Regions from separate parts of the Streptomyces sp. NPDC089424 genome, predicted to be linked through region 2. Evidence: riboswitches for the same ligand, from Rfam matches in the RefSeq annotation. Region 2 holds a riboswitch; each other region holds the start of a gene.

Region 1 (5,143 bases), on a different contig from region 2:
GTTCGCGAACACCCGGCCCGGCGGAGGTTTCGCGCCACGTCCCGGCTTCCGCCCCCGCACCCGTTTCGAGGGGCAGGGCCTGGAGAAGGGTCATGTGGTGAACGACCTGCTCTTCCGCCGTGTGCGCCGCGAAGGTCAGCCATAAAACCTGCCCTCGTTCGCCTCCTCGCTCGTTAGGGTCAATGCCGTGGCGACCAGTCCCCCGTACCCGACGCACCCCGGCATACCGGCCGGCGGCACCCTGCGGCACGCGCACTGGTGGCACAGGCGGTGGGTGCGGTACGGCGCGCTGATCACGCTGCTCACCCTGTCCGGCCTGGTGATCCTCGCCCTGGTCCGCGAACAGACCGGCACCGAGGGCTTCCTCGTCGGACTCGGCCTCGCGATCCTGCCCGTGCCGCTGCTGATAGCCGTCTTCCGCTGGCTGGACCGGGTCGAGCCCGGACCCTGGCGGAACCTGGTGTTCGCCTTCTCCTGGGGCGCCTGCGCCGCCGCGCTGGTAGCGATCATCGCCAACAGCTTCGCGACCCGGTGGATAGCGACCGCGACCGCCGACCCGACCAGCGCGGACACCTGGGGCGCCACGGTCATAGCCCCGGTCGTCGAGGAGTCCGCGAAGGCGGCCGCGATCCTGCTGCTCTTCCTCTTCCGGCGGCGCGATTTCACCGGCATCGTGGACGGCGTGGTGATAGCGGGCGTCACCGCCACCGGCTTCGCCTTCACCGAGAACATCCTCTACCTCGGCACCGCCTTCGGCACCGACCAGCTGGCCGGTCACAGCGGCATCGCCTCGGTGACCGCCGCGACCTTCTTCGTGCGGGTCATCATGTCGCCGTTCGCGCACCCCCTGTTCACGGTGCTCACCGGCATCGGCTTCGGCATCGCCGCCCTCGCCGGGGAACGCCAGCGACTGCGCCGCGTCCTGCTGCCCCCGGCCGGGCTGCTGCTCGCGATGGGCATGCACGCCTTCTGGAACGGCTCGGCGACCTTCGGCGACTACGGCTTCTTCGCGGTGTACGGCGGCTTCATGGTCCCCGCGTTCGGCCTGCTGACCTGGCTGGTGATCTGGACGCGCCAGCGCGAGCTGCGGACCGTCCGTGAGGAACTACCGGCCTATGTCGTCGCCGGCTGGCTCTCGCCCGCCGAGCCGTTCGCCCTCGGCTCGATGCGGGCCCGCCGGCTGGCCCGCGAGTACGCCGGCCACCACCTCGGCAGACCGGCGGGCCGCACGGTCGCGCAGTACGAGGCGTACGCCACGTCTCTCGCCTTCCTCCGGCGCCGGGGCCGCCTGGGCCGTGCCCGCGCGGACTTCGTCGTACGGGAAGGCGAGCTGCTCCAGGAGCTGTGGAACCGCCGGGACATCGCCCGCCCGGCCCTGGAGTACGCGGCGCGGGCGACCGCTCCGCCCGTGCCGGTGCTGCTGCCGCCGGTCCACGGCTGGGCGCCCGTGCACGGGCCGGCGACGCCCTACCCGGCGTACAACCCGTACCGGACGTAGGGCGAGGACGGCGGCGCGGGGGCGCCCCGGACAGACGAAAACCGGCAGTCCTGACGTCGGGGGGTTGCCGTCAGGACCACCGGAGTTCGCGTCGGACCCGGGTCGGGAGCCTCAGGGGGTGAGGCCCTTGCTCTGCAGCCAGGCCATCGGGTCGATGCCACCGCCGCCGGTGTGCACCTCCAGGTGCAGGTGGGCGCCGGTCACGTTGCCCGTCGCGCCCACACGGCCGATCACATCGCCGGTGGCGACCTTCTGGCCGACACTGACGCCGATCGACGACTGGTGGGCGTACCAGATCTCGGTGCCGTCGTCGAGGGTCAGCACGGTCTTGTAGCCGTACGAGCCGTTCCAGCCGGCCTCGGTGATGGTGCCGCTGTGCACGGCCTTGAGAGGCGTACCGGTCGGCGCGGCGAAGTCGAGACCCGTGTGGTACCCGGAGGACCACAGGGCGCCGGCCTGGCCGAAGGTGGAGGTGAGGGTGTACGACGAGGTCGGCAGCGTGAACTGCTTGGCCAGCGCGGCGAGCCGCTCGGCCTCGGCCTTCTGCCGGGCCTCCTCCTCGGCCTTCGCCTTGGCGGCGGCGGCCTTCTCCTTGGCCTCCTGCTCCGCCTTGGCGGCGGCCTCGGCGGCGGCCTTCTCGGCGGCGGCCACGGCCTCCGCGGCGGCCTTGCTCTCGACCTGCTCCTGCTGCTGCTCGGCCTGCGCGATGATGCGGGCCCGCAGCGTCTCACCGGCGTCGGTGGTGCCCTCCGCGGTGTCCACGGTGGCCGTGGCGAGGCTGCTGAGCGGAGCGGTCGCGGTCTTGGTGTCGGCGGAGCCGGAGTCGTCGTCGGAGATCAGCGAGCCGACGTTCGGCAGGTCGGGCATCGAGATCGACACCGGCGGCTTGCCGGTGTTGGCGCTCGCCATGCCGCCCGCGCCGACCGCGGCTATGACACCGACGCCGAGAACGGTGGAGCTGCGGGCGAGTCCGCCGCCGCGCTGCTTGCTGACACGATGCCGGCCGCGTACGGGAAGGAGGGTCTCCGCGCTGGGATTCCACTCCTCCCACGGCCCCTCGTCGGTGCGCGGCGCGCCGTAGACGAATGTGTCGGTGCCGTCGGCGGTGCGCTGCTGCGGCACGAACGGGGCCTGTGGGGCAGGCCGGTTGGACGCCACGTGGGCGTGCTCCTTTCCTTCCTTCTCGCCTACCGGGTTAGCTGACGGGTTCGGAGCAGGAAGGTCTCCTACGCGCGTAAATCAGCCGTACTGCTACGGCGACATACGCCCGATTCACCCCAATGTGGTGGTTCCCCGGTTCCCTTGTGCGGCCGGTGAGGGCCTCGCGCGGGATTCGGCGCGTGCGCACGGAGCCGCCTCTTGTGACGGCTGGGACGACCGCGCTGCGTTATCGGACGTTAATAGAACCGGGGCCTGATTTCCAAGCTGTTCCACTTGATCATTAACGCTTTCTGTCGGGACGTACAGGTCTATGAACGGCGAAAATCGGGCGAGTTGACCGTCATTCGGAGTCATCTCCACATCTGACGGTGTGTCAGTCGTTATGCGGAGGGCTCTCGTTCGATCACCCGGGGTGACACTCGTCGGCCGGCCGCCGGACCGCGAGCAGCGCCATGTCGTCGGTGGTGCCGCCGCCGCTGTGCAGGCGTACCTCTTCGGCCACCGTGCGCAGCAGTTCGCCGGGGCTGGGAAAGGTCCGGCCGGCAAGGCGGGCAGCGGGGTCGTAGAAGGCGCCGTGCGCGTCGCGGGCCTCGGACAGGCCGTCGGTGTACAGCAGGAGCGTCGCCCCGCCCGGGAAGGGGCACGCCTGCGCACGGTCCGGCCAGGTGCCCAGCTCACCCATCCCGAGCGGCAGCGCCGGATCACGGGCGGGCAGCGTGCTGACCGTGCCGTCGGCGTGCAGCATCAGGGGCGGTGGATGGCCGCGGTTGAGGATCCGTACGACCCCGTCGTCGTGCGGGATCTCGGCGAGGACGGCGGTGGTGAAGCCCTCGAAGGCGTCGATCCCGTCCCGGCGGGTGCCCTCACGCGCCAGCGCCCGCTCCAGCCGCTGCGCGACCGCCTCCAGCGTCGTCTCGTGCTCGGCCGCCTCCCGGAACGCCCCGATGACCACCGCGACCGCGGCGACCGCCCCCATGCCCTTGCCCCGCACGTCCCCGACCACCAGTCGCACGCCGAACCTGCTGTCCTGCACGGCGTAGAGGTCCCCGCCGATGAAGGCGTCGGCCTGGGCGGCCTCGTAGCGCGCGGCGATCTCGAACCCGCCGATCCGCCCGACCGGCTCCGGCAGCACCGCCAGCTGGGCGGCCTCGGCGATCTCCCAGGCCGAGTCGAGGCGGGCGTGGCTGCGCCGGACGAGCACGTTGATCAGGACGGCGAGGAGGGAGACGGTGACCACGGTCGCCAGCTCGGTGAGCGACTCCACCTCCGTGACCTCGTCGAACCGGAGGTCCAGGCCGAGGACCACGAGCACGGCCGCCACCCCGGTGAGGATCGTGGCGCGGCGGGACAGCAGCGGGGCGGCGATCAGCGGGGCGGCGGTGAACAGGGGCGCGCCGGTGAAGCCGCGGGGGGTCATGTAGTCGTAGCCGCCGCCGATCACCAGGAGCAGGGCGGGCAGGACGCGGACGAAGGTGCCGGCATAGGAGATCGGCCGTGTCTCGGGTGGCGGCAGGGGCGGTACCGGGCTCTCCGACGTGGGGAGGTCGTCCGGGTCGCCGGGGACGGAGGCAGGGTCCCTGGGGGCCGGGTCGCCGGGGACGCGGCCGCCGGATCCGGCGTACGGCCCCTCTCCCTCTGCCTCCGCAGGCCGCACTGTCGTCTCCCGTTACGCAGGTCACCGCACCTGTCCAGGGTTCCTGGAGTGGCGGCCCGCTACCAGCCGGGCGGGCCGACCGGATGATGGGCGCGAGCGTGCCGGGAAGCGACTCGGGGCCGGAATCCATGATCTGGATTCCGGCCCCGGGCCTTCAGTAGCGGGGACAGGATTTGAACCTGCGACCTCTGGGTTATGAGCCCAGCGAGCTACCGAGCTGCTCCACCCCGCGTCGGTAGACACCAGTGTACGCCATGCACGGGACGCTCCGCGCCAGGGTTTCCCGCCGCCCTCACCGACCAGCTCTTTCCGCGCTCGCGGTGCGATCACACCGCCTGGTGCCGCTCACCCCCGCCTGGTGCCGCTCACCCCGCCTGGTGCCGCTCACCCCGCAGGTGCCGATTGGGCGCCTTGGCCTCCTCCTCGTACTCCGGAACCACCGCGACCTCCACCCCGGCCGCCGCCAGCGTCCCGCTCCCGTCCGCGTCGCGCACGAAGGTGTCCGGCTCCCGCCAGGCCGTGACCACGCGCCCCACCCCGGCGTCGAGGATCAGCCGCGCGCAGGGGCGGGGCCGGGAGGCGCGGCGGGTGCAGGGCTCCAAGCTGGTGTAGACGGTGGCCCCGGGCAGCCGGGGGTCGGCCGTGTCGATCTTCGCGAGCGCCGCCTCCTCCGCGTGGACGACCGGGTCGCCGCCCTCCCGGGAGTGTCCCCGGGCGAGTTCGGTGCCGTCCCGCGCCACCACCACCGCGCCGACGCTGAACGCCGTGTCCGACGGCGGACACAGCGCCGCCAGCTCGCAGGCCAGGGCCAGCCAGCGGCGGTCGGCGGC
Region 2 (5,143 bases):
TCGGCCTGTTGCGGCTGGCCGGAGCGCCTTCCCTCGGGTGGCTGGACGTGAAGACGTCCGGCGACGTCGAGGTGCCGGTCATCGAGGCCGCGATCGACGAGGAGCTCGCCCGGTTCGCCGAGGAGGGCCCCACGGCCGAGGAAATGGAGCGCGCGCAGGCCCTGTTGGAGCGCGAGTGGCTGGACCGGCTGGGCACGGTCGCCAGCCGCGCCGACGAACTCTGCCGCTACGCCGTGCTGTTCGGTGACCCGAAGCTCGCCTTCACCGCCGTGCAGCGGGTCCTGGAGGTGACGGCCGAGGAGGTCAGGGAGGTCGCCAAGGCCCGCCTGCGGCCCGACAACCGCGCGGTGCTCGTCTACGAGCCCACGGCTGCGGCAGACGCCGAGACCGACGCAGACGACGACACCGAGGAGGCGGCGAAGTGACCGAGCTCGCCACGATGGACTTCCACCCGCGGCCGCAGGCGGGCGCGGCTCGCCCCTGGGCGTTCCCGGCTCCCGCGCGCGGGACGCTCGACAACGGCCTCACGCTGCTGCGCTGCGACCGCCCCGGCCAGCAGGTCGTGGCCGTGGAGGTGCTGCTGGACGCGCCCCTGGAGGCCGAGCCGGCCGGACTCGACGGCGTCGCCACGATCATGGCGCGGGCCTTCTCCGAGGGCACCGACAAGCACTCCGCCGAGGAGTTCGCCGCCGAACTGGAGCGCTGCGGCGCCACCCTGGACTCGCACGCCGACCACCCCGGCGTGCGGCTGAGCCTGGAGGTGCCGGTCTCCCGCCTGCCCAAGGCGCTCGGGCTGCTGGCCGACGCGCTCAGGGCGCCCGCCTTCGCCGACAGCGAGGTGGAGCGGCTGGTCCGCAACCGCCTCGACGAGATCCCGCACGAGCTGGCCAACCCCGCCCGGCGGGCCGCCAAGGAGCTCTCCAAGGAGCTGTTCCCGGCCACCTCGCGCATGTCCCGCCCGCGTCAGGGCACCGAGGAGACGGTCGCGAAGATCGACTCCGCTGCCGTGCGCGCCTTCTACGAGCGGCACGTCCGCCCCGCCACCGCCACCGCCGTGGTCGTCGGCGACCTCACGGACATCGACGTGGAGGTGCTGCTCGGCGAGACCCTGGGCGCCTGGGCCGGCTCCCAGGCGCAGCCGCGCCCGGTGCCGCCGGTCACGGCCGACGACATGGGCCGCGTGGTGATCGTGGACCGTCCCGGCGCCGTCCAGACCCAGCTGCTCATCGGCCGCGTCGGCCCCGACCGGCACGACCGCGTGTGGGCGGCCCAGGTGCTCGGCACGTACTGCCTGGGCGGCACCCTCACCTCGCGTCTGGACCGCGTCCTGCGCGAGGAGAAGGGCTACACCTACGGGGTGCGCTCGTTCGGTCAGGTGCTGCGCTCCGCGCCCGACGGCAGCGGTGCCGCGATGCTCGCCATCAGCGGCTCCGTGGACACGCCGAACACCGGTCCCGCGCTCGAGGACCTCTGGACGGTGCTGCGCACGCTCGCCGCGGAGGGGCTCACGGACGCCGAGCGGGACGTCGCCGTGCAGAACCTCGTCGGGGTGGCACCGCTCAAGTACGAGACCGCCGCGGCCGTCGCGGGGACGCTGGCCGACCAGGTCGAGCAGCACCTCCCCGACGACTACCAGGCGACGCTGTACCAGCAGCTGGCGGCGACCGGCACCGTCGAGGCCACCGCGGCCGTCGTCAGCGCCTTCCCGGCGGACCGTCTGGTGACGATTCTTGTGGGCGACGCGGCGCAGATCAAGGAGCCCGTGGAGGCCCTCGGCATCGGCGAAGTCACGGTCGTGTCAGCCGAGTAGGGGCCTGCGCACGGCACGCGCGTGCAGGGGCCCTGGTGACGGATGCGTCACCAGGGCCCCTTTATGTCCCAATTGAGGGAGAGGTTGCCTGTCTGGCCTGTGGGATGCGCTACAAACGCCCGGTTGGGTTTGGGGATTGAAAGATGTCCCGCTTAGCGTCATCCGGGCTGTCCGTCAGGCAGTGCGCCGCACCCGCGGCACCGGACAGCCATCGCCGAGTCCCCGTACGGCGCGAGCCAGGGGAGCCGGGGACCCAACCATGAAGTCCCTGGGGTGAATCGGACGCCCGCGCACGGCGAGGGAGTCCGTAGGAGACCTTCCTGCTCCGAACCCGTCAGCTAACCCGGTAGGCGAGAGGGAAGGAAAGGACCAGCCACTACATGGCGTTCACGCGCGCCACCGGGAAGCACCGTCGTCCCAGCCGGATGAAGCGCACCACCGCCCGCGCGGCGGGGGTCGCGGCCCTGACCACCACCGGTGTCATCGGCACCCTGGCCGCTCCCGCGCTCGCCGCCGAGCCCGCGGCCGAGCAGACCGGCCTGCTCCCGGTCATCACCATCGGCGACTCGGTCGCCGAGCAGATCGACGCCCAGGCGGTCGCCCAGCAGCAGGCGGCCGCGGAGGCCGAGGCCGAGAAGAAGGCCGAGGCCGCCGCCAAGAAGCGCGCGGAGGAGCGGGCCGAGGAGGCCCGCGAGGCCAAGGAGCGCGCCGCCCGCGAGGCCGAGCGCAAGCGCCTCACCACCTATGTGTCGCCGATCAGCGGCTCCTACGTCTCCACCGGCTACCGGTCCGGCGGTGCCCTGTGGTCCTCCGGCAGCCACACCGGTGTCGACTTCCACGCGGCGAGCGGCACGCCCGTGTACGCGGTCGGGTCCGGCACCGTCGTCGAGGCCGGCTGGGGCGGGGCGTACGGCAATCAAGTGGTGATCAAGATGAACGACGGCACGTACACCCAGTACGGCCACCTGTCGTCGTTCTCGGTCTCGGTGGGCCAGACGGTCACCCCGGGGCAGCAGATCGCCCTGTCCGGTGCCACCGGCAACGTCACCGGAGCGCACCTCCACTTCGAGGCCCGGACGACGGCGGAGTACGGCACGGACATCGACCCGGTCGCCTACCTCCGCTCGCACGGCGTCGGCGTCTGACGGCGGATCGCCCGCTTCCCGTGGCCCCGGCTCCGTGAGCCGGGGCTTTCGGTGTTTCGCACGCCTGGTTTCGCACGCCTGTATGTCCAAAAAATATGCATGGATTCCGGCCCGCCATCGGAAATTCCGGCTCATTGCAATAGAGTCGCGGAACACACGTCAGTCGTCGGCGTTTCACGGGGATTAAGGCGGAGGTCGGTCATGCGTGTTCCGGCGCATTCGGTGTGCACGGCCATCCGGGACGACATCGTCGCGGGTGTCTACGAGCGTGGCGGCCGGCTCACCGAGGAACTCCTCGCGCGCCGCTACGGGGTCTCGCGCGTCCCCGTCCGCGAGGCCCTGCGCACGCTGGAGGCCGAGGGCTTCGTGGTGACCCGGCGGCACGCGGGCGCGTGCGTGGCGGAGCCCACCGAGCAGGAGGCCGCCGACCTGCTGGAGATGCGCCTGCTGCTGGAGCCGCTCGGTGCCGCGCGGGCCGCGCAGCGGCGTACCGAGGCCCATCTGAAGGTGTTGCGTGGCCTGGTCCGGCTGGGCCAGGACCGGGCCAGGCGGGGCGGCAGCGAGGATCTGCGCTCCCTGGGCGGCTGGTTCCACGAGACGCTCGCCCAGGCCTCCGGCAGCCCCGCGCTGATCGCGATGCTGACCCAGCTAAGGCACAAGATCGCCTGGATGTACTCCGTGGAGGCGCCGCTCAGCCCCGTCGAGTCCTGGTCGGAGCACGGCGCGATCGTGGACGCGGTGGCGCGCGGCGACGGTGAACGGGCGCGCGCGGTCACGGCGCTGCACGCCGAGCGCGCGACCGGCGCGCACCGGCTCCGATTTCCTGGCGTCGGAGACCGCGGGGACCGTGTGAGGACTTCGCAACATGCCGTAAACATGTCGGGCCTGCGGCATTAACACGAGCGCCGTATACAAAGAAGTGATATTCGGCGGCGGTGCAATTTCCGCTGTCCTTTTCGGCATGCCCTGAATTCGGGCGATCCGTGGTGCGAAAAACCGACCGGGTGCGCCGGAGAACGGCGAAGCCGCGCCGCCCGGAAAGAGGCGACGCGGCTTCGGAAATGCCGTGGGCGGGCTCAGACGGTCTCGGGGAGTTCCTCGAGGCCCTCCGCGACCAGCTTGGCCAGGCGGTCGAGCGCGGCGTCCGCGCCCTCGGCGTCGGAGGCCAGGACGACCTCCTCGCCACCCTGGGCGCCCAGACCCAGGACCGCCAGCATGGAGGCCGCGTTGACGGGGTTGCCGTCCGCCTTGGCGATCGTCACCGGGACGCCTGCGGCCGTGGCGGCTCGGACGAAGATGGATGCGGGGCGGGCGTGGAGACCCTCGGCCCAGCCGACGTTGACGCGGCGCTCAGCCATGTGATGCTGCCCTTCAGGTGTTCAGGGTTGTCTAGACCAGTTTCCCATATCGTGGAGCATGCCCCGACGGGCCCTGCGTCCCGCCCCGGGCGGCGCCGGAACGCGGCCTCGCTCCGGCTCGTGTCCCTCCACAGACTGCCTCGCGCCGTTGTCGTACGCGAGCCGTACTCTGGGCCCCATGCAGAGCCCGTCGGACCGGCACGAGTACCCCGCCCACTGGGAGGCCGACGTGGTGCTGCGCGACGGCGGCACCGCACGCATCCGGCCCATCACCGTCGACGACGCCGAGCGTCTGGTCAGCTTCTACGAGCAGGTCTCGGACGAGTCGAAGTACTACCGCTTCTTCGCGCCCTACCCGCGGCTGTCCGCGAAGGACGTCCACCGCTTCACGCACCACGACTTCGTGGACAGGGTGGGACTCGCGGCGACCATCGGCGGCGAGTTCATCGCCACCGTACGCTACGACCGCATCGGCGCCGACGGCATGGCCGCGTCCGCGCCCGCCGACGAGGCCGAGGTCGCCTTCCTGGTGCAGGACGCCCACCAGGGGCGCGGCGTCGCCTCCACCCTGCTGGAGCACATCGGCGCCGTCGCCCGCGAGCGCGGCATCCGGCGCTTCGCCGCCGAGGTGCTGCCCGCCAACAACAAGATGATCAAGGTGTTCACGGATGCCGGGTACACCCAGAAGCGCAGCTTCGAGGACGGCGTCGTACGCCTGGAGTTCGACCTCGAACCCACCGACCGCTCGCTCGCGGTGCAGCGCGCGCGGGAGCAGCGCGCCGAGGGGCGGTCGGTACGGCGGCTGCTGACGCCCGGTTCGATCGCCGTCG
Region 3 (5,143 bases), on a different contig from region 2:
CGGGCCCGGCGGGCGGCTGTGCGGTGTGTGGTCCGGTGTGGCGGATACCGTCGGGGAGTGACCGACCAGCACCACCCCGACGCGCCCGCGCCCGCCCCGGCGCCCGAACTCTTCACCTGGGAGTTCGCGACCGACCCCTACCCCGCGTACGCCTGGCTGCGGGAGCACGCCCCCGTGCACCGCACGAGGCTGCCCAGCGGGGTGGAGGCGTGGCTGGTCACCCGGTACGCGGACGCCAAGCAGGCCCTCGCCGACCAGCGGCTGTCCAAGAACCCGGCGCACCACGACGAGCCCGCGCACGCCAAGGGGAAGACAGGTATCCCCGGTGAGCGCAAGGCCGAGCTGATGACGCATCTGCTCAACATCGACCCGCCGGACCACACCCGGCTGCGGCGGCTGGTCGCGAAGGCGTTCACCCCGCGCCGCGTCGCCGAGTTCGCCCCGCGCGTGCAGCGGCTCACCGACGACCTCATCGGCCGGTTCGCCGGCAACGGCTCCGCCGACCTCATCCACGAGTTCGCCTTCCCGCTCCCCATCTACGCCATCTGCGACCTGCTCGGCGTCCCGCCCGAGGACCAGGACGACTTCCGGGACTGGGCGGGCATGATGATCCGGCACGGCAAGGGCCCCCGCGGCGGGGTGGCGCGCTCGGTGAAGAGGATGCGCGGCTATCTCGCCGAGCTGATCCACCGCAAGCGCGAGTCCCTCCCCGCCGAGCCCGCCCCCGGCGAGGACCTCATCTCCGGCCTCATCCGCGCCTCCGACCACGGCGAGCACCTCACCGAGAACGAGGCCGCGGCGATGGCCTTCATCCTTCTGTTCGCCGGCTTCGAGACGACCGTGAACCTCATCGGCAACGGCACCTTCGCCCTTCTCACCCACCCCGCCCAACGCGCCCTGCTCCAGGAGTCGTTGGCCCGCGGCGAACAGGCCCTGCTGGAGACCGGTGTCGAGGAACTCCTGCGCTACGACGGCCCCGTCGAACTCGCCACCTGGCGGTTCGCCACCCAGCCGCTCACCATCGGCGGCCAGGACATCGCACCCGGCGACCCGGTCCTCGTCGTGCTTGCCGCCGCCGACCGGGATCCGGAGCGGTTCGCGGACCCGGACACGCTCGATCTCGCCCGCCGTGACAACCAGCACCTCGGTTACGGCCACGGCCTCCACTACTGCCTCGGGGCGCCGCTGGCCCGTCTGGAGGGCCGGACCGCGCTGGCCACCCTCCTGACCCGCCTCCCCGACCTGCGGCTCGCCGCGGATCCCGCCGAACTGCGCTGGCGGGGCGGGCTCATCATGCGAGGTCTGCGGACGCTGCCGGTGGAGTTCACGCCTGTGCGGGAAAAGTGACGGTCTTTCAACTATGTGATCTTCACGTGATCTGCGCGGCATGAACTTGTGACAAGTGATCGTCTGCCTATACCTTCACCCCTCAGCACGGCCTCTCGGTTTCACCGGCCGCGCAGGTCCCCGCTGTCACGCGAAAGGTCCCCGCATGCTCTCCGGGAACGGTCGTCACCGTCGCCCCCGTCAGGCGCCCGCACTCGTCGTCGCGGCCGGCGTGACCGGCTCCGCCATCGCCCTCCCCCTCCTCGCCGCCACCGGTGCGAGCGCGGCCAGCGGGACGACCTGGGACCGGGTCGCCGAGTGCGAGACCGGCGGCTCCTGGAGCGCCGACACGGGCAACGGCTCCTACGGCGGCCTCCAACTCTCCCAGCGGGACTGGGAGAAGTACGGCGGCCTCACCTATGCCGCGAGCGCGGATCTGGCCAGCCGTTCGCAGCAGATCGCCGTCGCCGAGAAGGTCCTCGAGGACCAGGGCGTCGGCGCCTGGGCTACCTGCGGCCCGCTGGTGGGGCTGGAGGCGGACTCCGAGTCGGCCACCGTCGACACGGGTGTGGTCGGTGACGCGTCCAGTACGCCGTCGTACACGAGAAGCAGCGATACGGGCAGTCTGTCCAACTCGCTCGGATTGTCCAACTCGTCCGGTCACACCTCCTCCGGTGCCTCCGACCGGGACGGTGACGCGAAGGGGTCCGGCAGCTCCCGGGGTGCCGGGGAGTCCCGCACGCCCACGAACTCCGCGAACCCTTCGGAATCCGGCGAATCCACCCCGTCCGGCGGCTCCAGCTCCCCGGGTGCCGAGGGCTCGACCTCGCCCGGCTCCGGCGAGTCCACCGGTTCCAGCGAATCCCCCGAATCGGGCGAATCCCCCTCAAGTTCCTCGCCTTCGGGCGTGCCTTCGAGCACCCCGAGCGCCTCGGACCTCACCGACACGGGCCTCCTCGGCACCGGCAAGCACCGGGGAGGCAGTGCGGACGAGGACGGCGAGCGCGCCGGCGGCTCCTCGGGGCGGCACGCCTCGCGGGACGGTGCCGCCGGGCGTCCGGGCCTCGACGACGCGTACACGGTCCGGGACGGCGACACCCTCTGGGACATCGCCGACTCCCTTGGCGTGCAGGGTGGATGGGCCGCGCTGTACGTCGTCAACCAGGACGCCCTCGGTGGCGACCCCGACCACATCGTCCCCGGTCAGTCGCTGGATGTCGGCGCGGAGTCGGCCGGCAGGTAGGGGCGGGAAACGGCCCGGGAACAGCGGGAGTTCACGTCACACTTCGAGTCGAATGTCCGATTTGGCGAAAGTGTGGGATGAGTCTCAGAAGCCCTGATCGTCTTTGAAATTCCGTCGATCGCCTGTCTACGGTCATGACCGCTCGTCACCACGAGCCCCGGGTGCCGCAACGCCGAATCCTGCCAGCGGCCCTCCGGGAACAGTCGTCGCGTCAAGCGCCGTAGGCAGGAGCGGGGGACCCAAGGTAGGTGCCGGACCCGGCAGTTGAGGAGACTCAGCGCCGGAACCGGCTTGGGGTGAAGCCACGCCTCCCAGTGAGGTGTGGCCGGGCAACTCAACCGGCCCGAACCCGACAGCTCACCTCGCAGGCGTCGGTGAGGGGATCAACCATGCTGTTTTCCAGCAAGGGCAAGCACCGTCGTGCGTCCAGGACCGTTCGCGCCATCGCCGCCGTCGGCGTCACCGGCGCCGCCGCCGTCGCCGCCCCGCTGATGGCGGCCGGCAGCGCCTCCGCCGCCACGGCCTCCGAGTGGGACGCCGTCGCCCAGTGCGAGTCCGGCGGCAACTGGTCCATCAACACCGGCAACGGTTACTACGGCGGTCTGCAGTTCTCCGCCTCCACCTGGGCCGCGTACGGCGGCACGCAGTTCGCCGGCACGGCCGACCAGGCCTCCAAGGAGCAGCAGATCCAGATCGCCGAGAAGGTGCTCGCGGGTCAGGGCAAGGGCGCCTGGCCGGTCTGCGGCACCGGCCTGTCGAACGCCACCTACACCGGCGGCGGCTCCGCCGGCAGCGGCTCCGCCGCCGACGAGTCGCAGAGCACCGGCACCGAGACGCGCGCGACCGAGGAGCAGCCGGCTTCGCGTTCCGCGGAGCGTCCGGCCGCGAAGGAGACCGTCACCACGCCGACCGGCGACAAGGTGAAGAAGGGCGACGGCGAGTACAAGGTCGTCGAGGGTGACACCCTCAGCACCATCGCCGCCGACCACGACGTCAAGGGTGGCTGGGAGAAGCTGTTCCAGCTGAACAAGGACATCGTCGAGGACGCCGACCTCATCTTCCCGGGTCAGCAGCTGCACCTGAAGTAGAACGGTCCGCCGCCGACCCGCCGGAGGCCCCCTGGCTCCCGTGAGGGTCACCCCCCCCCGTCCCCACGGGCTCCCCGCCCCGGTGCGTCTTCCCCCGTACGCACCGGGGCGGGGCTTTTTCGTGTGCCGCTCGCCGTGCGGTGCACCCCCGTCTTTGTTTCGTTCGGAAACAATTTACTCTCGGTTCGGTCCATGAGAGGGGCGACCGGCTGGCCGATCGCACGGAGCCGGTTAGGCTCGTCTCGCAGAGCCGCCGCGGTCCTGCTCATCGCGTCACATCCACGAAGGAGATGCTCGTGCCGTCCATCGACGTCGTCGTAGCCCGGGAAATCCTGGACTCCCGAGGCAACCCCACGGTCGAGGTCGAGGTCGGCCTCGACGACGGCAGCACGGGTCGTGCCGCCGTTCCGTCCGGCGCTTCCACCGGCGCCTTCGAGGCCATCGAACTCCGCGACGGCGACCCCAACCGCTACCTCGGCAAGGGCGTCGAGAAGGCCGTCCTGGCCGTCATCGAGCAGATCGGCCCGGAGCTCGTCGGCTACGACGCCACCGAGCAGCGCCTGATCGACCAGGCGATGTTCGACCTGGACGCCACCGACAACAAGGGCTCCCTCGGCGCCAACGCCATCCTCGGCGTCTCGCTCGCCGTCGCCCACGCCGCCTCCGAGGCCAGCGACCTGCCGCTCTTCCGCTACCTGGGCGGCCCCAACGCGCACCTGCTGCCGGTGCCGATGATGAACATCCTGAACGGCGGCTCGCACGCCGACTCCAACGTGGACATCCAGGAGTTCATGATCGCCCCGATCGGCGCGGAGTCCTTCTCCGAGGCCCTGCGCTGGGGCACCGAGGTCTACCACACCCTCAAGAAGGTGCTGAAGGGCAAGGGCCTGGCCACCGGCCTCGGCGACGAGGGCGGCTTCGCCCCGAACCTCGGCTCCAACCGTGAGGCCCTCGACCTCATCCTCGAGGCCATCAAGGAGGCCGGCTACACCCCGGGCGAGCAGATCGCCCTCGCCCTCGACGTCGCCGCGTCCGAGTTCTACAAGGACGGCGTCTACACCTTCGAGGGCAAGGACCGCTCGGCCGCCGAGATGACCGAGTACTACGCGGAGCTCGTCGACGCGTACCCGCTGGTCTCCATCGAGGACCCGCTGTTCGAGGACGACTGGGAGGGCTGGAAGACCATCACCGAGAAGCTCGGTGACAAGGTCCAGCTCGTCGGCGACGACCTGTTCGTCACCAACCCGGAGCGCCTGGCCCGTGGCATCGAGGACGGGGCCGCCAACGCCCTGCTCGTCAAGGTCAACCAGATCGGCTCCCTGACCGAGACCCTGGACGCCGTCGAGCTCGCCCAGCGCAGCGGCTTCAAGTGCATGATGTCGCACCGCTCCGGTGAGACCGAGGACGTCACCATCGCCGACCTCGCCGTCGCCACCAACTGCGGTCAGATCAAGACCGGCGCCCCGGCCCGCTCCGAGCGCGTGGC

What was found. Region 2 has a riboswitch for cyclic di-AMP ahead of ACIP2X_RS29640 (M23 family metallopeptidase). Riboswitches for the same ligand answer to the same signal wherever they lie in the genome.
Region 1: it holds a riboswitch for cyclic di-AMP, as region 2 does, so the genes downstream of both, ACIP2X_RS19680 (M23 family metallopeptidase) here and ACIP2X_RS29640 (M23 family metallopeptidase) in region 2, are expected to answer to the same signal.
Region 3: it holds a riboswitch for cyclic di-AMP, as region 2 does, so the genes downstream of both, ACIP2X_RS35155 (transglycosylase family protein) here and ACIP2X_RS29640 (M23 family metallopeptidase) in region 2, are expected to answer to the same signal.

The regions. Positions count from the first base shown of each region.
Region 1 is NZ_JBIVHU010000004.1:15,938-21,080, forward strand. It holds gene trmB (tRNA (guanosine(46)-N7)-methyltransferase TrmB) at 1-145, shown strand, start outside; gene ACIP2X_RS19675 (PrsW family intramembrane metalloprotease) at 188-1,498, shown strand; gene ACIP2X_RS19680 (M23 family metallopeptidase) at 1,610-2,656, opposite strand; cyclic di-AMP (ydaO/yuaA leader) riboswitch at 2,668-2,847, opposite strand; gene ACIP2X_RS19685 (PP2C family protein-serine/threonine phosphatase) at 3,063-4,313, opposite strand; tRNA gene ACIP2X_RS19690 (tRNA-Met) at 4,472-4,545, opposite strand; gene ACIP2X_RS19695 (dihydrofolate reductase family protein) at 4,679-5,143, opposite strand, start outside.
Region 2 is NZ_JBIVHU010000008.1:112,303-117,445, forward strand. It holds gene ACIP2X_RS29630 (M16 family metallopeptidase) at 1-425, shown strand, start outside; gene ACIP2X_RS29635 (M16 family metallopeptidase) at 422-1,810, shown strand; cyclic di-AMP (ydaO/yuaA leader) riboswitch at 2,013-2,178, shown strand; gene ACIP2X_RS29640 (M23 family metallopeptidase) at 2,191-2,955, shown strand; gene ACIP2X_RS29645 (GntR family transcriptional regulator) at 3,157-3,852, shown strand; gene ACIP2X_RS29650 (HPr family phosphocarrier protein) at 4,032-4,313, opposite strand; gene ACIP2X_RS29655 (GNAT family N-acetyltransferase) at 4,492-5,143, shown strand, end outside.
Region 3 is NZ_JBIVHU010000011.1:101,071-106,213, reverse strand. It holds gene ACIP2X_RS35165 (cytochrome P450) at 58-1,347, shown strand; gene ACIP2X_RS35160 (transglycosylase family protein) at 1,493-2,569, shown strand; cyclic di-AMP (ydaO/yuaA leader) riboswitch at 2,776-2,955, shown strand; gene ACIP2X_RS35155 (transglycosylase family protein) at 2,959-3,657, shown strand; gene eno (phosphopyruvate hydratase) at 3,954-5,143, shown strand, end outside.